3 regions of the Hahella chejuensis KCTC 2396 genome follow, and region 1 is predicted to be linked to each of the others. Evidence: predicted binding sites of a transcription regulator. Region 1 holds the regulator's gene; each other region holds the start of a gene.
What was found. The regulator PhoB, encoded in region 1, activates phosphate uptake and scavenging genes when phosphate is short. The targets are predictions, from matches to a motif close to TGTCATANNNNTGTCANA.
Positions count from the first base shown of each region.

Region 2: the regulator PhoB is predicted to act here: its motif matches at 3,232-3,249, upstream of HCH_RS10445 (PA1571 family protein).
Region 3: the regulator PhoB is predicted to act here: its motif matches at 1,044-1,061, upstream of HCH_RS00565 (PhoX family protein).

Region 1 covers NC_007645.1:763,833-769,706, reverse strand. The annotation lists gene HCH_RS03500 (monovalent cation:proton antiporter family protein) at 1-1,746, shown strand, start outside; gene ubiA (4-hydroxybenzoate octaprenyltransferase) at 1,796-2,698, shown strand; gene phoB (phosphate regulon transcriptional regulator PhoB) at 2,835-3,527, shown strand; gene phoR (phosphate regulon sensor histidine kinase PhoR) at 3,584-4,912, shown strand; gene HCH_RS03480 (response regulator) at 4,919-5,797, opposite strand.
Region 2 covers NC_007645.1:2,354,829-2,360,702, reverse strand. The annotation lists gene HCH_RS10465 (LysR family transcriptional regulator) at 1-442, shown strand, start outside; gene HCH_RS10460 (hypothetical protein) at 610-948, shown strand; gene htpX (protease HtpX) at 1,197-2,078, shown strand; gene HCH_RS10450 (flagellar brake protein) at 2,171-2,866, opposite strand; gene HCH_RS10445 (PA1571 family protein) at 3,291-3,491, shown strand; gene pdxB (4-phosphoerythronate dehydrogenase PdxB) at 3,493-4,638, opposite strand; gene HCH_RS10435 (DEAD/DEAH box helicase) at 4,669-5,850, opposite strand.
Region 3 covers NC_007645.1:132,820-138,693, forward strand. The annotation lists gene HCH_RS00555 (DUF2339 domain-containing protein) at 1-54, shown strand, start outside; gene HCH_RS00560 (dienelactone hydrolase family protein) at 58-918, opposite strand; gene HCH_RS00565 (PhoX family protein) at 1,099-3,015, shown strand; gene HCH_RS00570 (fatty acid desaturase family protein) at 3,195-4,154, shown strand; gene HCH_RS00575 (endonuclease) at 4,429-5,874, shown strand, end outside.

The DNA of each region.
Region 1 (5,874 bases):
GCTAAGATGATTGCTTTACGCAAGGTGGTGTTCAACCTGGGCGGCTGGCAAGTCGCTGTGAGCAGCCTGGTGATATTTGGCGTCGCCCGGCTGTTCCAAGCCAGTACGGAAGAGGCCATTATCATCGCCGGAGCCCTGGCGCTTTCCTCTACAGCGGTAGTCAGCAAAGAGCTGGTGCAGCGTAACGAACTGGGCCAGCCTCACGGCGTCATGTCCATGGGTGTGTTGCTGTTCCAGGATCTGGCGGCGGTTATCTTCTTGATTCTGATTCCGTTCCTGGCCGGAGGCTCGGATAGCTCACTGGCCTTGGCTCTTGCTATCACCCTGGGTAAAGGCGTGCTGTTGTTCGCCCTGATGCTGGCCATCGGCAAGTACCTGCTGCCGATTATTTTCACGGAAGTCGCCAAGTCTCATTCGGAGGAGCTGTTCGTTCTGACTGTGCTGATGGTGTCCCTGCTTGCGGCGGCGTTAACCCACAGCTTTGGCTTATCCATGGCGCTGGGCGCTTTCATCGCCGGCATGATGCTGTCGGAGACCCATTATAAACATCAGATCGAGGCGGATATCCGTCCGTTCCGCGACCTTCTGCTGGGCCTGTTCTTTATCAGCGTGGGTATGATCGTCGACTTTCAGGAAGTGCTCGCCAACTGGCCGTGGATCTTACTTATCACCGCCCTGCTCCTGCTGGCCAAGGCGACGCTGATCGGCGCCCTCGCCTATCGCCATCAGAAAGACAGAGCCGTCGCGCTGAAAACAGGACTTTATCTGGCTCAGGGCGGCGAGTTTGGCTTCGCCCTGTTTGCGCTGGGAGAAAAGTTCCAACTCATATCCAAGCAAGCCGGCGCAGTAGTGATCACCACGGTCATTCTCAGCATCACCCTGACGCCCTGGCTGATGAATCTGGCTCGCCATCTCAGCGCCAGATTCCCGTCCAATAAAGACCAGGGCATAGCCCAGACCCGTGTGGAAGCGCTGACTGACGCCTGTTCCGAGCTGGAAGGACACGCCATCGTATGCGGTTTTGGTCGCGTTGGCCAAACCGTCGCCCGTTTCATGCGCCGTAGCGCCATGCCCATGACCGCCGTGGATAAAGACCCGGTGCGAGTAAAAGAAGCGGCCGCCGCGGGCGAACCAGTCCACTTTGGCGATTCCGAGCGATTGGATATCCTCAAGGCCCTGGGCCTGGAGAGAGCACGACTGATTATCATTACTTACGCGGATGTGGACAAAAGCCTGGCGGTGATCCGTAAGGTGCGCTCCACCGGCTCTAAAGTGCCTATTCTGGTGCGCACCGCGGATGACTCCAAGATGCCCTTGCTGCAGGAAGCAGGCGCCACGGAGATCGTGCCGGAGACGCTGGAGGCCAGCTTGATGTTGGTGACTCAAGTGCTTACTCTTATGGGCGCGCCGGCCAGGAAGATCCATCGTCAGATTGAGGAAGTGCGCCGTAACCGCTACAAAATGCTGCATGGTTATTACCCGGGCATTAACTCCCAGTTGGTCAGCGCTGACGGTACGCCGCTGGAAAAACTGCATGCGCTAACGCTGCCGGACGGCGCTTACAGCTGTCATCGCACTCTGGCGCAGATGAAGCTGGCGGCCTGCAATGTCGACAGTATTCGGCGCGGAGATGAGGAGTTCTTCGACCCTGCCGGCGACTTTGTTCTGCAGCCCGGCGATACACTGATTCTGCATGGTTCGGCGGATCAGGTTGAACAGGCGGAAAACAGGTTGCTGGGCGGCTGAGCTTGAACGCAGTTTCAAACCACACACTAAATCAGGATTCTGTTTGGCTATGAAATCCCAAGGGCGTCCACTTCCATCCGTAGCGGAGCAATTCAAAGCAAGATTGCCTGTTTATATCGGCCTCACGCGACTGAACCGCCCTATCGGAACTTACCTGCTGCTTTGGCCGACGCTGTGGGCGCTATGGCTGGCGTCAGAAGGAGCCCCCTCACTCAAAAACCTGTTCATCTTCGTTTTCGGCGTGCTACTGATGCGCTCCGCCGGCTGCGTCATCAACGACTACGCTGATCGCCGTATAGACATGCACGTCGAGCGTACAAAAGGCCGTCCGTTTGCGCAGAACCAGGTGACGGAAAAAGAGGCGCTTACCTTATTCGGCATTCTAGTTGGCGTTTCTTTTATCCTGGTGCTGTTCACCAACGCCTTGACGATTTACCTCTCAGCCGGAGCGCTGGCGCTGGCCTCCACTTACCCTTTCATGAAACGCCACACTTACCTGCCCCAGGTCGTACTGGGCGCGGCCTTCGCCTGGGGCATCCCCATGGCTTTCGCCGCAGAACTCGACGCAGTGCCACAGCAAGCATGGCTCTTGTATACCGCGACCGTGGTGTGGACCGTCGCTTACGACACCATGTACGCGATGGCGGACCGGGAAGACGACCTCAAAATCGGGGTCAAGTCCACGGCTATTCTATTTGGCGAGGCGGATCGCGCAGCCGTGGCGGGCCTGCAGGTATTGACCCTGGGCGTGCTGTTCATGGTTGGCGCGCAACACGAACTGGGCGTTTATTATCAGGTGTCTCTAATCATCGTCGCCGTGCTGTTTGTGTATCAACAACACTTGATTCGCGACCGCAGCTCCCAGCACTGTTTCAAGGCGTTCCTCAACAATCACTGGGTCGGAGCCGCCGTTTTCCTTGGTTTGGTTCTGGAGTTTTTATTCCGCCCCTAGGCTTACCCCGCTTCGCTTTGCCCGGCTATAAGCGGCCGGGCTCATTTCCATCACATTAATTAAGCGCCTGTCATATACTTGTAACAAAACGCCGTTGTAATAATTCGGCAATCGAGTATTCAAAAAGGTGTTTTGCATGGCTAGCAAACAAGTTCTCATTGTGGACGATGAGCCCGCCATCCGGGAAATGATCGCAGTCGCTCTGGAAATGGCCGACTATGACTACCTGGAGGCAGGGGACGCGCGGGAAGCGCACGCATTGATCATAGATCAGAAGCCGGACCTCATACTGCTGGACTGGATGCTTCCCGGCGTCAGCGGCATTGAATTCGCACGCAGATTGAAGCGCGACCAGAACACCTCCGAAATCCCTCTCATCATGCTCACCGCCAAAACCGAAGAGGACAACAAAGTCCAGGGTTTGGAAGTAGGCGCAGACGATTACATCACCAAACCATTCTCCCCCAGAGAACTGGTCGCGCGCCTGAAAGCAGTGCTGCGCCGCACCGCCGTACAAGGCATGGAAACCCCCATTGAAGTCGAAGGACTGCGCCTCGATCCTGTGTGCCACCGCGTCACCGCCAAGGGCGATGCGCTCAACATGGGCCCCACGGAATACAAGCTCCTGCAGTTCTTTATGACGCATCAGGAACGGGTGTATACTCGCGGGCAGCTTTTGGATCAGGTTTGGGGCGGCAACGTCTACGTGGAGGAACGCACGGTGGACGTGCATATTCGACGTTTACGTAAGGCGCTGGAGCCCAGTCATCATCACTTGGTTCAAACCGTGCGTGGGACGGGCTATCGCTTTTCGACTCGAGCGCCATAAGCGCCGCGATCCGTCTTAAATAATAAATAATTCCAAAAGAAGTATTCATAAAACGCATGCGCAATCACTGGCGTCATTATGTACGGCTACTGGTTTACAGTTTGCTGGGCTGTATCATTGTCGGCCTTATTATCGGTTCAGTGGCCTGGGCGCTAGTGTTCGGCCTTACCGCCTACCTGGGATGGACGCTCACCCAGGCGTTTCGCATGCATCGCTGGCTGTATCAGGCGAAAATGGAAGACCCTCCCGAAAGTCGCGGACTCTGGGGAGACCTGTTCGATGGCATACATCGCCTCCAGGTTCAGCACTATCGCTCCCGCGATCGGCTGCAAGCCATGATCGACCGCATCCAGGAATCCACCAACGCCCTTAAAGACGCCGTCGTCATGACCAACAGCGAGGGCGCTATGGACTGGTGGAACCAATCCGCGGAGAAACTGCTGGGCTTCAAGTACCCGACTGACCGCGGCCAGCTCATCTATAACCTGATCCGCACCCCCATTTTTAAACGCTACTTCGCTTCCAAGAAATACCAGGAACCGTTGATCCTCAACGCCCCCAATAATCCCAACCTGAAGTTACAGTTTCATATCACACTGTTCGGAGAAGACGATCGTTTGCTATTGGTGCAGGACGTGACGCGCCTGTACCGTCTGGAAGAGATGCGACGAGACTTCGTCTCTAACGTATCACATGAGTTGCGCACGCCATTGACGGTCATATCAGGCTATCTGGAAACCCTCATCGATAATGCCGACGAATTACCTCCGCGCTGGAATCGCGCCATGAATCAAATGCAACAGCAGGCGCAGCGTATGGAAGCGCTGGTCAACGATTTACTGCTGCTGTCCCGCATTGAAAATGACGGCTCCAACTTCAAAGCCACGCTGGTGGATGTGGACAGCATGCTACGCGCCATCTGCGACGACGCCCGCGCCCTGAGTCAGGAAAAAGGCCATCGCATAGAGTTGAGTCTGGAGAGCGCAGCCGGGCTTACCGGCAACGAAACGCAACTACACAGCGCCTTTTCCAACATCGTTATGAACGCGGTGAAATACACACCTCCCAATGGCGAAATTCGGGTGCGCTGGTTCGAGGATAAGAAAGGCGTGCATTTCGCCGTGAGGGACAGCGGCATCGGCATTGACCCCCTGCACATCCCCAGACTGACGGAACGTTTTTACCGCGCCGACCCTTCAAGGGCCGCAGACACTGGCGGCACAGGCCTGGGCCTCGCAATCGTCAAACATGTCCTGATCAATCATGACGGAGAGCTGGAAATCACCAGCCACATCGGCGCAGGCAGCACTTTTACCTGCCACTTCCCGCGCACCCGCATGGCGTCTGCGGAAGCGTTGGCGGAAGCCGAGGACGTGAGGGATTAAATAAGTCTAGAATTTGGCGATAAACTTGGATAACGACGCCATCTTATCCGGGTCTTCATCCACAAACCGAATAACAATGCTGATAAAGTCGGTATCCACTCGCTTCTCCACCGCCTGCAGCATATGCACGTAGCCGTTGATCCGCTCCAGGGTCTCGCCATCGTCGACTTCTATATCCACTACCGCAGGATCAAGGATCATCGGGAACTTCTGCCCCCGCTTGGCGATGACCTTCACTTCCGTCAGGGTAATGGCTTTTATCACGCAGGGCAGGTTGAATTCAGCAAAACGAATCTGCGCCAGCGCTTTCTTGCCTGACGTTGGGTCCGGCGCTGATTTTTTAGGGGATGTGGGGCCGCCAGTCAACAGGGCCGCGCTGTCAGCAAACGGTCCTGGCGTCACGGCCGGCGCCGAGGCCTGCTTGGCGCTGTCAGACGCCTGCATCAATACGGAAGCGGAATCAGAACCCGGACGGGCCGAAGAGGACTTTTCACCTGCAGCGCGTTTAAGCTTGGCGGCCAGTTGCTTATTGACCTTCTGCGCCAGCATTTCAGGACTGAAGGGCTTTCCCAGATAATCGGAAACGCCGCTTTGCACCGCCTCCACCACATGGCCACGATCCCCCCGGCTGGTCACCATGACGAAAGGCGTTTTCTTGTAGGCGTCTTGTCCACGCGCCCACTGCAACAGCTCAAGTCCTGACATTTCCGGCATTTCCCAGTCGCACAGGATGAGGTCATAGTGCGTCTTGTTCATCAGGATCTGCGCTTTTTTCCCGTTGATGGCTTCTTCCACCGTCACCTGAGGAAAATAGGTTCGCATCGCCCGCTTGACCATATCACGGACGAAACTCGCGTCATCAACCACCAACACCTTTAAAGCCATGTCAGAGCTACACTTTCCGTTAATCACATAACTATAAGGCTAGCACTGTCTGACAAAATTCCCACTTTATTCAGTAC
Region 2 (5,874 bases), 1.6 Mb from region 1:
GCATGGCGTCGACGCCGCACCGCTTTTCGAAGCGCCATTAACGCCTTTATGCATCCCCGCCCTGGCGGAAACGTTGTGTACGCCGGAGAATTTGAGCGGACACACGCTATTGCGATCCTATCGCGCCAACGAATGGAGCAACTGGTTCGCCGCGGCCGGTATGGCGCAACCGGCCAACCTGATAAAGGGCATTGTTTTCGACTCCTCCATCGCCATGATGGAAGCCGCCCTCCAAGGCGTAGGCGTCGCTCTGGCCCCACCGCTCATGTTCTCACGCCATCTCGCCTCAGGCGCCATTCAACAGCCATTTTCCTGCTTCATTTCCGAAGGCGGGTACTGGCTGACGCGACTGAAGTCCCGAGCGCCAACGCCAGCAATGGACGCGTTTCAAGGTTGGATGTTACAACGAGTGGAGGCGGAGAGCCTGAGGATCGCGAAATAAATTCAATATAAACCGACTGGACTCGCCATGAATATCATCACTCGCGCCAGTCTTGCGATATTTATTTTTAATAAATTAAGCAGTAAGTAACACCTTTCGCACCGAGACAAAAGCTTGCGACCAAATAACCAAAGAGAAGCCCTTGGCTTACACGCTGGAGACATCAAATGGACACTAAAGAGATCTGGCTTATTTACCATAAGGCGTCCCTAAACCCTAACACCCCCATGAACATGGATGGCTCGACCTATGCGGTAGGCATCATTGCTGCGCCTGGCAAAGATCTGCAAGACGCCCTGGTGAGATTTCACGAACTTCTGAAAAGCAATCATATGGAGTTACTGGACCTTTGGAAATGCATTAAGCACAACGCAAATGACTATGGCCTAGCTAACGAAGACCCCAACGAAATAGAGCGCGCCATTCATAAAGCGCAAGAACATGGCAAAGCATTTTATGCCTGCGGACTATCTTCAGAAGTACTGGCAGCGCAAGGGATCAAATAAATTACTTAGTCCCATGAGCGCAACGAAAACAGATGAATGATACCGAGCGTAAAATATATACGCATCATGTTAGTGAGAACCTGATGAAAAACGCCTCTCACTAACACTCAGCCAAGTTTAGAGTTTCACCTTTTAAAAGCCTGTTCCGCACCCTGATCGGTTAATAATCTTTAATCCCGGATTTATTGATTTTCCCCCACCTGAAACATATTTTCCCAGTAGGCTTATCCCTTTAGTTTGAGGCGACTATGTTCAGGATTCTACTGTTTCTGGCAACCAACATTGCTGTAGTGCTTGTGGCGAGCGTGACGTTGCGGCTTTTGGGGGTCGAACCCTATCTGCAGGGCAGCGGACTGAATCTCACCTCGCTTCTTATCTTCTGCGCTGTCTTCGGTATGAGCGGCGCCATGATTTCGCTATTCCTGTCCAAATGGATAGCGAAAATGTCCACCCGCACCCAGGTGATCGAGCAGCCACGGGACGCGGTGGAGAGCTGGTTGTTGGATACGGTGAGAGAGCTTTCCAGTGAAGCGGGCATCAAGATGCCGGAAGTGGGGATTTTCCCCGCCCACCAATCCAATGCCTTCGCAACGGGCTGGAACAAGAATGACGCCCTGGTGGCGGTCAGCGAAGGACTGTTGCGCCGTTTCAGCAAAGATGAAATTCGCGCCGTACTGGCCCATGAAATCGGGCATGTCGCCAATGGAGACATGGTCACCCTGGCGCTGATTCAAGGCGTTATCAACACCTTCGTCATGTTCTTCGCCCGCATAATCGGCAACATCGTGGACAAGGCCGTCTTCAAGAACGAAAACGGTCACGGCATTGGATTTTTTATCACCACCATTTTCGCCGAAATCGTGCTGGGCATCCTCGCCTCCATTATTGTCATGTGGTTCTCCCGCAAACGCGAATTCCGCGCCGACGCAATGGGCGCCAAACTGGCAGGTTCCGGAGCCATGATCGCCGCGCTACAACGTCTGAAGGCAGAAACTCAGATGCCGAACGAAATGCCGGACACGCTGACCGCTTTCGGCATAACAGAGGGTGTCAAACAGGGGTTTAAAGCACTGTTCTCCAGTCACCCTCCCCTGGATGAGCGCATCGCCGCTCTCGCCGCCAACCGCTAAGAATCTAAAAAGGCTCAGCCCCATCAAAAAAGCCCGGTTTAGACGCCGGGCTTTCTCGTTTCACTCTATGTATCTATGCGACTCTGGATTGATTACTTGGACAATTGCAGCTCGTGCACAAAGCCGCTGATGACGATTTTCGCCGCATCAGACAACCCGGTAAACTGCACGCCATATAGATACCTGAAGGGCGCCTCATCCTGATCCATGATAGTGCGGTTGCGGATGATGCCATTGACGTTGAAGGTTTTGGTGATATCCGCCACCGTCAGTGCGAAGCGCAGAATCACTTCTTCCCCGGCGTCACCCAGCTTGACGACGGACTTTACCCCAGCCCCGGTTTTACTGATATCGATAATCACCGCCTCTTTAGGCCAGTCGCCCAAACCGCTGTCGAAATCACTGTTGACCTGAGTGATAATCTCGACTTTAAGCCGCTCTGCGTTGCGCACCTGCAACGCCAGAAGCTCCTTGGGATATTCCAAGTGGACGTGTGCGAAGGGCTGTAGCGCCATGTGTTTAACCTGACTGGTGAAGGCGCACACCTTGTTTTTCGCCACAGAACGTACAGTGAACGGCCGATCCTTTTTCAAAATCAACTGTTTGCCGTCCACAACAGGCGCGGTGACCATCACACTTTGCCCTGGCGCAAAACCAATCAAGCGCACATGATAGCGCGCACTCTGATCCATGCTCTCCAGATGCAATGGATCGCCAATTTGCAGTCCCAGCTTTTCGAATGGTATTTCCACATCCTTGGGAGAATACACCGCTGCTTTATCACCCACTCAGCCATTTCTCCATGACTAGTATCCGACGACGTCTATATTGTAACGCCATTGCTCAAGCCGGATGGATTGATCGCCTCATTATTCTGTGACGATATTTTCGACAGTTTAGTATCGGCCGCCTGACGCTGCTTGTGAGCCCGGAAAGACATTTTTTGCAATAATTCACAAATTAACGCCAATTCAGGTTGGTTGTCCTTTCAATACATTATCGTCCACTTTTCGAGCTTTTTCGCATTTTTGACAGATAATTCATTGGGCTCGCCCTCTGGAGGGCGATGGCCCAACCTGACGCCATAGGCTAGCTTTAGAGATAAAGGCGTCTGCAATGGACAAACCTGTCCCGAAAACAGGCGTCTATCTCGTGTCACAGGATCGTCATGAGACAAGTTTAGGCTGGTGAAAACTCTGGAGGTCCGGGCAAATGCAAGCGAACAACTGGCGTAAATCAGCAAGCGAAACCGGCGACGACGAAGCGATGAACGGCGCCGCCATCATTACAGAGAACGGTGAGGAGATCCCCATTACCGAAGCAATGATTCAGCAAGCGCTAAAAGCGATGGAAGAGAACTGGAATCCGTGGAGCCGCCAGCACATGAGCATGCGCCAGCGGCAAAAGGGCTGAGTTATTTCGAGCTGAGGTTAAACCCTACCGCACTCAGGGTGGCCAGGAGATCCGCTTTGCCGCCCTTGAGTTCAATCTTGATCCGATCAAACCCTCTGCGCACGCGATATTCTCTGCGCAAACGATCAAACTCCTGAGCCCGCATGGGCGCATCCAAACGCAATGTGCGCTTTAGCTGGCTGTCGTCGTGGCGCACGTCGTAGCTTGCTCTGATCGCCGTATGCAACGCCCAGTCCGGATCAACTCCAGAAGAGAAGGCCATTCTACGCAAAGGCGGCTCGGGCAAAAACTGCCCCAGTTTATGCCTTACCGGCAAGCCGAGATAACGGCTCAGGTGCTGATAGATGATCTCCGTTCCCGCCGTGCGGCCATCCAGGGTATAGCCCGCAATATGCGGCGTGGCGAAGTGGCAAAGCATCGCCAACTCAACGTCAATAGCGGGCTCGTTGTTCCAGACGTCAAGCGCGACAGTCAGACCATCCCCTTTTTGCAGACGGCCCTTAAGCGCCGCTTCGTCAATCACTTCGCCGCGACAGGTGTTGATCAGTATCTGGTCCGGGCGCAGGTTCTCTATTATTGTCGCGTTCAATAGTTCCCGCGTCGGATAGGAGCCTGAGTCCGTCAATGGCGTGTGCAGCGTGATGATGTCGCACTGCAACACCTCCTCCAGAGAAAACAGGTTCTGCTCTCCGGCGGCCTCTTTGGGCGGATCATTAGATTTCACTTCCAGGCCCAACAAGGTCAGCGCGCGCTCAAGACGCCCGCCAATTTCACCGCGCCCAATAATGCCCACGGTCTTGTCTTCCAGCTCGAAGCCCAACTGCTCACTCAGTACGGACAGGCAGCTCACCACATACTCGACCACAGCGCTGGCGTTGCAGCCCGGCGCATTACTGAACCCTATTCCCCGTGAAGTGAGATAATCCAGGTCGACATGGTTACAGCCGATAGTGGCGGAACCGACAAACTTAACGCCAGTGTTCTCCAGCAGGCGTTCGTCCACCTTGGTCACGGAACGCACCAACAAAACATCCGCGTCACGCAGGTGCTGGTTGCTGATCTCACGCCCCGGAAGTGTATGAATTTCTCCCATTGATCCGAAAAACGGCTGCAGTAGCGGAATATTCTCATCTGCAACTATTTTCATCTTCCCTTTCCTCTTGGTCGGTGTGCTCGGCTACTGCAGTAAATCATCATCCGGGTGGATCAGAGCCAGCTCATGACCCAGGTATTTCTCCAGTTCCGGAATGAGGAAGGAATCGTCCTCACAGGCGAAACTGATGGAGACTCCTGTCGCGCCTGCGCGACCGGTGCGCCCGATACGGTGAACGTAGTCTTCCGGGTCGTCGGGAAGATTGTAATTGACCACGTGAGTCACCCCATCAATATGCAGCCCACGGCCGGCGACATCGGTGGCGACCAGCACGCGGAAGTCGCCTCTACGGAAGCGCTCCAGTGTTTTCAAGCGTTTTTGCTGGGGTAATTCACCGGATATCAGCTCATTCTTGATGGAATGACGATTCAAAGCCTCCGACAGACTGCGGGTTTCGTCGCGGCGGTTACAAAATACGATCACACGGCGGGTTTCGCTGTCCTTCAACAGATTCACCAACAGCTTGCGCTTGGCGCTGCTTTCCACCATATAAACACGCTGATCCACGGTTTTGGCGGGAAGATGATCCACTGCCAGCATGACCTCTACGGGCTCTTCGGTCCAGCGCCGCGCCAGATTCTTGATGTCCTCACTGAATGTGGCGCTGAACAACAGAGTCTGCCGCTCTCTCGGCGTCGCCCGGACAATACGCTTGACGTCGGGGATGAAGCCCATGTCCAACATGCGGTCCGCCTCATCCAGCACCAGCACTTCCACCTGATCCAGATAGATATCAGCGCTAGTGAGATGATCGAGCAGACGGCCCGGAGTTGCGATCAGCAGATCTACGGCTTCGTCCCGCAGCTTTCTGCGTTGACGGTCAAGCTGGGTGCCGCCAATGACGGAAATAATATTCAGTTTCAAGTGTTTGGCGAGCGCGCAGGCGTCTTTCTCGATCTGTAGCGCCAGTTCCCGGGTCGGCGCCACCACCAGGGCTCTCGGCTCGCTGGAGAAGCGTTCTTCCGTTAGGATGGGATTGGAAACCAGTCGCTGCAGAATGGTAATCAGAAACGCGGCGGTCTTGCCGGTGCCTGTCTGCGCCTGACCGATCAGGTCCGCGCCTTGCAGCGTGTGCGGCAGCGTCTGCCCCTGAATCGGAGTGCAGCGCTCAAAATTCAGATCGCGAATAGCCTGCTCAAGTTTTGGATGTAAGTTCAGAGAAGAAAAGAGGACGGCGTTATCCGTCGTTTGATCACTAACTGTCATGATTTTTGAAGATATTCCCGGCAA
Region 3 (5,874 bases), 630 kb from region 1:
CGGGAGGGCGCTGAGAAAGCGCCCTCGTCGGAAGCGGAAAGTGGTGTGGAGTAAGCGTCAGGCCAAGGCTTGTTTAAGGAAGGCGATGGTGCGCTCCCAGGCTAACTGAGCGGCTTTCGCGTCATAACGGGAGGCGTTGGCGTCATTGTGAAAGGCGTGATTGACGCCTTCGTACATGTGCAGTTCATAGCGCGCGCCAGCGGCGTCCAGGGCTTCACGGTAGTCGGGAATGCCCTGGTTAATACGGTCATCCAAACCCGCATAGTGGAGTTGTAGCGGGACTTTGATCCTGGCTGCGTCAGCAGCGCTTGCCTGCCTGCCGTAAAAGGCCACGGCGGCGCTGAGATCCTGAGAGTGAGCCGCCAACTGATTGGCCATGGCGCCGCCCCAACAGAAACCAACGCAGCCTACCTTGCCATTGCAGTCCTCGCGTTTTTTGACGTAGGAGACCGCCGCCTCAAAGTCGCGGCGAGCCTTGTCGCCGTCCAATTGCGCAATCATGCCGCGGGCTTTGTCCTGATCGCCCGGCGTGCCTCCCAGAGGGGACAACCCATCCGGAGCAAGGGCGATGAAGCCCGCCAGCGCCGCGCGTCTCGCCACGTCTTCAATGTGTGGATGCAGTCCTTTATTCTCATGAATGATCACTACGCCAGGCAGCGGTGCGGATGTGTCTTTGGGTTTGGCGAGATAAGCGCGGATGACGCTCTCGCCGCCGGGATACTCCACATAATCGCTGGATAAACGGGAGTCGTCCTTAGCGATGGTTTCCGCCCGTGCGTAGTTGTTTTCCAGTAGTGGGAGAAGGGCCATGGCCGCCGTGGTCCCGCCAGCAAGTCTGGTCAGGCGCTCAATGAAGGTTCTGCGACTCATGGTGGAGTGCGTGTATTCGTCGTAAAGCTGGATGTACTTTTGTTCCATGGAAAGCTCCTTCTCTTGTTGATCCGCTATTGATCAGCGGCTTGTCGCCGCGCAGGCGCATTCTTGTTTTTGGGTACTGCTTAACTAACGAAAATCTTTAGCCGTAACCGCTCAGTTCACGAAACTGTCATTTACTTGCAGTAAAAGAGCTGTCGGATCAACGCTGTTAAGGTTTAAAAAATGACTGTACAACATCCTCAATATGGTTGGGAAATCAAAGACTCTGATGACATTCCCTCCAGTCCTGAGCAGGGCCGGAGCTTCTTTGACATCCTGCAGGCGCGGACTTCCCGTCGCAGCGTACTGCGCGGTTTCGCTGCGGGCGCGGCGGCCTCCGGCGTTTCACTGACCGGCTGCAGCGCAATCATGGCTGGCTCGGACAAGGGAGAGCTGACTTTCACGGAGTTGCCTCACGGCCAGGATGAAACATTCCATGTGGCGCCCGGTTATGAGCACGACGTCCTGATCAGCTGGGGCGATAAAGTGTTAGCGGATGCGCCGGCGTTTGATCCCCATAACCAGAGCGCGCAAGCGCAATCCAAACAGTTCGGTTACAACAACGATTTTGTCGGCTTTCTGTCTTTACCGTTGGGCTCCGACAATTCAGATCACGGTCTGCTGGCTGTGAACCACGAATACACTATCTCTGAGCTGATGTTCCCAGGTTCGCCGAAAACGGACCAGATGAGCAAGGCGCAGGCGGATATCGACATGATGGCGCACGGTCTCAGCATCATCGAAATCAAGAAAACCGACGGCAAGTGGGCGGTTGTGCAAGGCTCAAAATACAACCGTCGCATCACGCCGGTAACGGAAATGCGCATGACCGGCCCGGCCGCCGGCAGCGACCGCTTGCGCACCGCGATTTCCCAGGATGGAGTAAGAACCCTGGGCACCTACGGCAACTGCGCCGGCGGCGTCACGCCCTGGGGTACGGTATTGACCGCTGAAGAAAATGTGCAGAACTACTTCAAAGGCGATCCGACCAAGACCAAAGAAGCGGAAAACTACAGGCGCTTTGGCTTATCCGGCGAACATGAATACGCCTGGGCCAATTACTATGACCGCTGGAACCTGGCGAAAAGCCCCAACGAACCGCTGCATGTGGGCTGGATCGTGGAGATCGACCCGTTTGATCCCGAATCCAGGCCGCAAAAGCGCACTGCCCTGGGTCGTTGCAAGCATGAAGGCTGTAATGTCTATGTGAACAAGGACAACCGCGTGGTGGCCTACACCGGCGACGATCAACGCTTCGAGTATGTCTACAAGTTTGTGAGCAAGAACAAATACGATCCCAGCAACCGCGCCGCCAATATGCGCCTGCTGGAGGAAGGAACGCTGTACGTGGCGGAGTTCACGGACGGCGGTCTGGTGACCTGGCGTCCGCTGGTATTCGGCCAGGGCCCGCTGACGGCGGCCAACGGCTTCCGTAATCAGGGCGATGTCATGATTGACGTGCGTAAGGCGGCGGATCTGCTCGGCGCCACCCGCATGGATCGCCCTGAAGATGTGGAAGTGAACCCACAAACCGGTTCAGTGTTTGTGATGCTGACTAACAACAGCAAGCGTAAGGAAGGCGACACCAACGCCGCCAACCCTCGCGCCAAAAACCAGTCCGGCCATATTATCGAAATGACGCCGCCGGATGGCGACCACACAGCGGATCGCTTTATGTGGGATATGTTCATTATCGCCGGCAATCCGCAGACGGAAGGCGCTAAATATCACCCGGATATTTCCGCCAACGGCTGGTTCGCCGACCCGGACAACTGCGCCTTCGACAATCACGGCAACCTCTGGATCGCGACCGACGGCGCCTACAAAGACGGCGTCGCCGATGGCGTCTGGGCCTGTGCGGTATCCGGCGAAGCGCGTGCGTTGACCAAACATTTCCTGCGCACGCCGTTGCAGGCGGAGCTGTGCGGGCCGTTCTTCACCCCGGACAATCAGTCTTTCTTCTGCTCGGTGCAGCATCCCGGCGAAGAAGGTACTTATGATCAACCCACCACGCGCTGGCCGGATTTCCGCAACGACCTGCCGCCGCGTCCTTCCGTAGTGGCGATCAATAAGACCGGCGGCGGCCGCATCGGTAGCTGACGCATTATCGATCGCATAATCTGAAGGTAACGAGAAAACCGGTGCTGGAAACAGCGCCGGTTTTTTTTATGCGTGAATGTTTATTGAGCGTTTTCGCCAATGGTTTGGAAGATTACGCCATTCTCCGACGCTGGCGATCTTAATAGTATGAATTTGCGTTCACACTTTAGATGACAGCTATGAAACTCGACAGCTATCTCTCCAAACAAGAACAACAAGAATTAAGACAGGGCTCCAATTTTCGGGGCATGATAGGCTTCGTGACTACTTGGGGGCTGATCGTCGGTGTGAGCGCGCTTTTTGCTCTCTATCCTAATGTTTTCACTCTGATTCTGGCGCTCGTCGTGCTCGCCAATCGGCAGCTGGCGTTGGGGATTTTATTGCATGACTGTTCCCATCGCTCCTGGTTCCGTAGCCAATGGCTGAACGATCAGCTGGGACACTGGCTGGCTGGCGTTCCGGTGCTGGTTCCGTTGCCTTTCTATCGCAAATATCACTTTATTCATCACGTTAAGACCGGCGCGGACGAAGATCCGGACGTGGGCAATATCCGCAGCTATCCGGTCAGTAAAACCAGTATGCGACGTAAGGTTTTTCGTGACTTCACCGGGCAGTCCGGGCTGAAGAATGCGTTGGCGCTGCTGCTGTATGTGAATACCGGCAGACCCGGCAACGCAGTGTCCATGGGGGTGCAGACCCGGCAGGTCGATAAGGCGGAAGTGCGTCGCACCACGCTGCGTAACTTCAGCCATCTGTTGCTGATGCACGGCGGTTTCCTGGGTCTGTGTGTGGCGTTGGGCCACTGGGAAGTCTATCTGTTGTGGTGGGTCGCCTATATCTTCACGTACCCCTTTATCATCCGCGTGCGCCAGGTCGCCGAACATGGGGCTATGCCGGCGTTATCCTCCGATGACGTGCGCGACACCACGCGCACCACGCTGGCGCGCTGGTGGGAGCGTCTCTTGTTTGCGCCACATTATGTGAACTATCACTGCGAGCATCATGCTTTGCCCACTGTCCCCGGTTATAACCTGCCGCGCATGCATCAGATGCTGCGCGACCGCGGCTTCTATCAGGATAAGCCCGCAGCCTTGGTTGTCGGCTATCCAGAGATCATCCGTAAAGCCGCTTCCGCCTAAATCTTTCTTACCTTCATATCCGTCTTTTCTGCCTTTTTTGTTTTTCTGACTTTGCGCATTCCTGCGCGCTTTTTGCGTGCGCGTAATCCGCTCGTAACTCCCTGTTGTAGCGGTCTTAGTCCATATAACGTCTACCATTTCACCTGTACGGCCTATTCTTTGCTGACCAGAAACCGGCTATCAATATCGTCACAAAAATAACCATAAGCTGTCATAGCGGCCACGTAGGGTATTCCAGTTGTACGCCCGGCATTACTAACCTGGAGCCAGTTAAATGAATAAGAACCTATGGATGATCCTGCTGGGGGCGATGGGGCAAATGATCTGCCCGTCTTCTCATGGGGAATTGTTGATCAGTGAAGTGTTGTACGACGCGCCTGATAACGACGCGTCGCAAGAGTGGGTGGAAATTTTCAATCCGTCCTGCCAGAGCGTGAGTCTGGCGGACTACAGTTTGCAGGACAACGGCGGCGCTTATCCATTGAGCGGTGTGATCGGCGCGGGTTCTTATGTCAGCGTGGCGAAGAACACGGCTGGATTCCAAGGTCTGTTCGGGGCCAACCCGACGCTTTCAGGAATGTCCTTAAGTCTCGGTAACTCCGGTGATTTCGTCAAGCTGATGAAAGGGACTCAGGAAGTGGACATGGTGGCCTGGGAAGGGGCGGTGTCCCAGTGGTATTTGAATGCGCAAAATGTGTCTCTGATGCGCTTCGCCAGCGACGACACGGACACCCAGCAGGACTGGATCGTCGCCGCGACGGCGGGCGCGCCGGGCGTGGGCGATCTTGACGCCGGCTGCGGCGGGTCTGACCAGGGACCCGGCGACGACTCGCCGACCACAGGCGCCCTCGTCAACGGCGTCGCCAAGACAGGACTGGCGGGCGCAGCAGGCTCGCAGACGTTCTATGTCGGCGAGGTTCCCGCCGGCGCGGTCAGCCTTAAGTTCGAGCAGTACGACGGCAAAGGCGATGCGGACTTATTCGTGCGTTTCGGCGCGGCGCCCACTTCCTCTGTCTACGACTGTCGCCCCTATGCGGGAGGCAACAACGAAACCTGCGAATTTAAAGGCCCGGCAGCGGGGGATTATCACGTCATGGTGAGCGGCTATAGCGATTACAGCGGGCTCAGCCTGCGTATGAGCTACAGCGTCGACAGCGGAGGCGATGATGGATACGACGACGTTGACGGCTATTACTCTTCCGCGATGGGGAAAACCGGGGCGGCGCTGAAATCAGCGCTCAATGGCATTTTGCGTGACCATGCGGCAATGAGTTACTCCCAGGTTTGGGACGCCCTCAAGTACACGGATGAAGACCCTGACGACAGCGGGAATGTGATGTTGTTGTATTCCGGCCGCTCTATCGACAAAGACGATAACGCCGGACAGTCCAATTCCGGCGACGCCTGGAATCGGGAACATGTATGGCCCAAGAGTCATGGCTTCAGCAGTAGTAGTCAGCATGCCCACACCGACATCCATCACCTGCGTCCGGCGGATGTTTCTATCAATGGCGATCGCGGCAATAAAGACTTCGATCTGGGCGGAAGTCCGATCAGCGAGGCTCCGGAGAACAAGACGGACGCTGACAGCTTTGAACCCAGAAATGCGGTGAAAGGCGATGTGGCGCGCATGATTTTCTACATGGATGTGCGCTATGAAGGCGGCGATGACAGCGGCACCCCGAATCTGCAGCTCGTCAACTATTCCGGCACCGGGACC